Regions from separate parts of the Streptomyces sp. NBC_01431 genome, predicted to be linked through region 2. Evidence: riboswitches for the same ligand, from Rfam matches in the RefSeq annotation. Region 2 holds a riboswitch; the other holds the start of a gene.
The links. A riboswitch is a leader RNA that binds a small molecule or an ion and turns the genes downstream of it on or off. The one in region 2 is predicted to bind glycine.
Positions count from the first base shown of each region.

Region 1: another riboswitch for glycine. It lies ahead of gcvT (glycine cleavage system aminomethyltransferase GcvT); the one in region 2 lies ahead of gcvP (aminomethyl-transferring glycine dehydrogenase).

Region 1 is NZ_CP109496.1:2,577,910-2,580,105, forward strand. Features, by position in the region: gene OG522_RS11730 (enhanced serine sensitivity protein SseB) at 1-148, opposite strand, end outside; gene OG522_RS11735 (AAA family ATPase) at 145-891, opposite strand; glycine riboswitch at 1,020-1,117, shown strand; gene gcvT (glycine cleavage system aminomethyltransferase GcvT) at 1,271-2,196, shown strand, end outside.
Region 2 is NZ_CP109496.1:6,802,153-6,804,348, reverse strand. Features, by position in the region: gene gcvP (aminomethyl-transferring glycine dehydrogenase) at 1-1,161, opposite strand, end outside; glycine riboswitch at 1,352-1,459, opposite strand; gene OG522_RS31075 (PRC-barrel domain-containing protein) at 1,597-1,974, shown strand; gene OG522_RS31070 (DNA polymerase IV) at 1,890-2,196, opposite strand, start outside.

The DNA.
Region 1 (2,196 bases), 4.2 Mb from region 2:
CCCATACCGAACTGCGGCCGAGCACCTCTATGAGCCGGGGGCCCGCGTTCGGGTGGCCGAGGGCGGCGGCCAGCGCCTCTTCGAGTTCGTTGCCCGGCCAGCCTCCGCCGCCGTGCGGATGCGCGAACGCCTGCTCCGGAAAGTTCATGTGCCGTCCTTCTCCCCCGACTGCCGTGCCGGCCCTCCACGGCCGTGCCCCGAAACCCTAGCGCCGCGAGCACCGGGCCCGCGTCGCTCCTCGGTGAAGCCGATCCGCCGCACCGCCGAGGCGGACGCCCGGTCCAGCAGGACCGCGGTCGCACAGCCGGTCGGCAGCCGTCCGGACTCCACCTGGGAGATCAGCCGCCGGGCCGCCCCGCGGTGCCGGGCGAAGGCGTACCGGGAGACCCAGCGGCCGCGCCTGGCCTGGCCCTCCAGGGCGGCACCGGGCGGTACGTCAAGGACGACGAGGCGCAGCGCGCGTCCCCTGCGCCGCGCCCCGCGGCCCAGCCAGTGCCGCACCCAGGCCTGCGTACCGCAGTCGTGCACGACGATGCTCTCGCCGGAGCGCAGCGCCCACCAGGTCCTGGCGAAGTGCGCGGTCCGGGTCAGCGGGCGGTAGAGGGCGTACGGAATCCCCGGCAGGCGGCGCTGCCAGGCGAGCCGGGTGTCCTGTGAGTCGATGCGGCGGTCGGTGACGGTGCGGCGCATCAGCGTCGTCTTGCCGCTGCCGGGCAGCCCGGACACCACCACGACGTCGCCCGCGTCGAAGAGCAGCTCCGGCGGCGTCCGGTCGGGCCTGCCGCGCAGGTCCCGCACCCTCTCACTCTCCGCCGGGCGCGCGCCCGGCGCCGCGCCCAGGTCCGGCGCGTCCGCCTCCCGCGCCTCAGCCGTGTTCCGTCCAACCGTCATGGCACTCCCCCCTGTTCGGATCCTGCCGCCCTGCCCCAGAAGTGTAAAGAGACGGTAATAGACCGCGGGCGATTTGCCGCCTCGGGGATGCGTGCGATGATGTGCGCGCCAACTGCATACCGGCCGTTCGAATCCGCGCGGGAGAGTCCTCAGCAGCTGTGAGCTGGGGCGCCGAAGGAGCAAGTTCCTCCCTTGAATCTCTCAGGCCCCGTACCGCGCGGGTGAGGCAGATCTGAAAAGCGGGCCGTCCCCTTGCGGGCGGTCCCACCCAAGGTGCAAGCCGTGCCGCGCCCAGCGCGCCGGTGAACCTCTCAGGTTCCGATGACAGATGGGGAGGATGTCCTCGACCGTCATGCCCCGGGACCTTGGAGCCACATCCATGAGCAACACCCCCCGCCTCACAGCCCTCGATGCCCTGCATCGTTCGCTGGGCGCCACGATGACCGACTTCGCGGGCTGGGACATGCCGCTGCGGTACGGGAGCGAGCGCGACGAGCACAACGCCGTACGCACCCGCGCCGGGCTCTTCGACCTGTCCCACATGGGCGAGATCACGGTCACCGGCCCCGAGGCCGTGAAGGCGCTGAACTACGCGCTGGTCGGCAACATCGCCACCATCGGCCCCGGCCGCGCCCGGTACACGATGATCTGCCAGGAGGACGGCGGGATCGTCGACGACCTGATCGTCTACCGCCTGGGGGAGACCGAGGCCCCCGAGTACATGGTGGTGGCCAACGCGGGCAACGCGCAGATCGTGCTCGACGCGATCAGCGAGCGCGCGGCGGGCTTCGACGCCGAGGTCCGCGACGACCGCGACGCGTACGCGCTGATCGCCGTGCAGGGCCCCGAGTCCCCCGGCATCCTCAAGTCCGTCACCGACGCCGACCTGGACGGGCTGAAGTACTACGCCGGTCTGCCCGGCACCGTCGCCGGCGTTCCCGCGCTGATCGCCCGCACCGGCTACACCGGCGAGGACGGCTTCGAGCTGTTCGTCGCCCCCGAGCACGCCGAGCAGCTGTGGCGCGCGCTGACCGAGGCCGGCCAGGACGCGGGCCTCGTGCCGTGCGGCCTGTCCTGCCGCGACACGCTGCGCCTTGAGGCGGGCATGCCGCTGTACGGGCACGAGCTGACCACCGCGCTCACCCCGTTCGACGCCGGGCTCGGCCGGGTCGTGAAGTTCGAGAAGGAGGGCGACTTCGTGGGCCGTACGGCTCTGGAGGCCGCCGCCGAGAAGGCCGCCGCGAACCCGCCGCGCAAGCTGGTCGGGCTGATCGCCGAGGGTCGTCGGGTGCCGCGCGCCGGCTT
Region 2 (2,196 bases):
CTCGACGCCGGCGGCCTTGAGACCCTCGGCGAGCAGCACGGCGTACCGGTGGGTGCGCTGCGCGATCTGCCTCAGCCCGTCCGGGCCGTGGTAGACCGCGTACATCCCGGCCATCACGGCGAGCAGCACCTGGGCGGTGCAGATGTTGCTGGTGGCCTTCTCGCGGCGGATGTGCTGCTCGCGGGTCTGCAGGGCCAGGCGGTAGGCCTTGTTGCCGTCCGCGTCGACGGAGACGCCGACGAGGCGGCCGGGCAGGGAGCGGGCGAACTTCTCCTGGACGGCCATGAACCCGGCGTGCGGGCCGCCGAAGCCCATCGGGACGCCGAAGCGCTGGGTCGTACCGACGGCGATGTCCGCACCGAGCGAGCCGGGCGAGGCGAGCAGGGTGAGCGCGAGGAGGTCGGCGGCGACGGTGACGATCGCGCCGAGCTCGTGGGCCGCATCGATGACGGGCTTGAGGTCGCGGACCTGCCCGGAGGCGCCCGGGTACTGGAGCAGTACGCCGAAGACGCCGCGCTCGGCGATCTCGGCCGGGATGCCGTCGCTCAGGTCGGCGACGACGACCTCGACGCCGGTCGGCTCGGCGCGGGTCTGGATCACGGCGACGGTCTGCGGCAGGGTGTCGGCGTCGATGAGGAAGACCCCGCCCTTGACCTTGCCGACCCGGCGGGAGAGAGCCAGGGCTTCCGCGGCGGCGGTGCCCTCGTCGAGCAGCGAGGCGCCGGAGGTGGGCAGGCCGGTCAGCTCGGCGACCATGGTCTGGAAGTTGAGCAGCGCCTCCAGGCGGCCCTGCGAGATCTCCGGCTGGTAGGGCGTGTACGCCGTGTACCAGGCGGGGTTCTCCATCACGTTGCGCAGGATCACCGGCGGCGTGAACGTGCCGTAGTAACCGAGGCCGATCATCGGGGCGAGCACCTGGTTGCGGTCCGCGAGCCGGCGCAGCTCGGCGAGCACCTCGGCCTCGGTCCGCGCCTCGGGCAGCCCCAGCGCACCCGCGCTCTTGATCACGTCGGGCACGGCGGCGTCGGTCAGCTCGTCGAGCGAGCCGTAGCCGACCTGCGCGAGCATCTTCGCCTGGGCCCCGGCATCGGGCCCGATGTGGCGCTGCTCGAAGGGGATGCCACGCTCCAGCTGGCTGAGCGGAATGCGGTTGGCGGTCATTACGGAGGCCTCCTGGTCGCACGACCTGCGAGGGGCACCACGGCGCGGGTACCCGGACGGCCTCCCCCTCTGTCATCTCAACCTGAGAGCTTCACCGGGCGCATGGCGGCGACCGGTTTTCACCGTCGGTGAGGAAGAGGCGCTTGGGCACGACTGCCCTTGCGTCCCCCGTCCTGCTTTCCAGAGTGACCTCGTCCGTGCGGTCCGTGGGCCTGAGAGATTCCGGGGAGGATTTGCTCCTTCGGCGCCGCCGATGAGCTCCAGTGAGCACTTCGGACGACTCTCCCGCACGGGGTCAGCGGCCGCTTGCCAGCCTACCAGCGAGCTCCGGGCTCGATTCTTTGTTCACCTGCTCAAGTGGCCGACACCCACGATGTGCACTTTCGTAGTAGTTATGGACCAGTTGTGACCCTGTTGCGACCAATTGGAGGGACCGTGCAGACCGATATCGATCCGCGCAGCCTGATCGGCCGCAAAGCGTACGACCGCGATGGACACAAGATCGGGACGGTGGACGAGGTCTACCTCGATGACGCGACCGGCGCACCCGAGTGGGCCGCCGTACGCACCGGGCTGTTCAGCCGGGACGCCTTCGTACCCCTGGAGCCCAGCACCCTCATCGACGAGGCGCTGCACATCCCGTATGAACGCTCGCTGATCAAGGACGCCCCCGACTTCGGCGTGGGCCGCCATCTCTCCCCCGACCAGGAACTCCAGCTCTACCACCACTACGGTCTGGACATCTCGGCCCCCGATCCCGGGCCGCCGCCGCCCGACCGGGACTTCGGCCGGCTCGCGAACGGCGAATCCTGACCCGCACCCCCCGCCTCTCCCGCTCCTGCCTCCGGCTGCGCCGCCGCCTCCGCTGTCCCTTGTGCCACCAGAGGCAGCGGTTCGGAGGGCTCCAGCTCGGGGTCGTCCACCATGAAGGTCCGCACCCGCCCCGGTTGCGTCGACAGCGGGGTCTCGAACCGGACGGTCACCCTGCCGAGGCCGCTGCCCTGCACCCAGCCCGGCCCGTACTCCGCGTGCCGC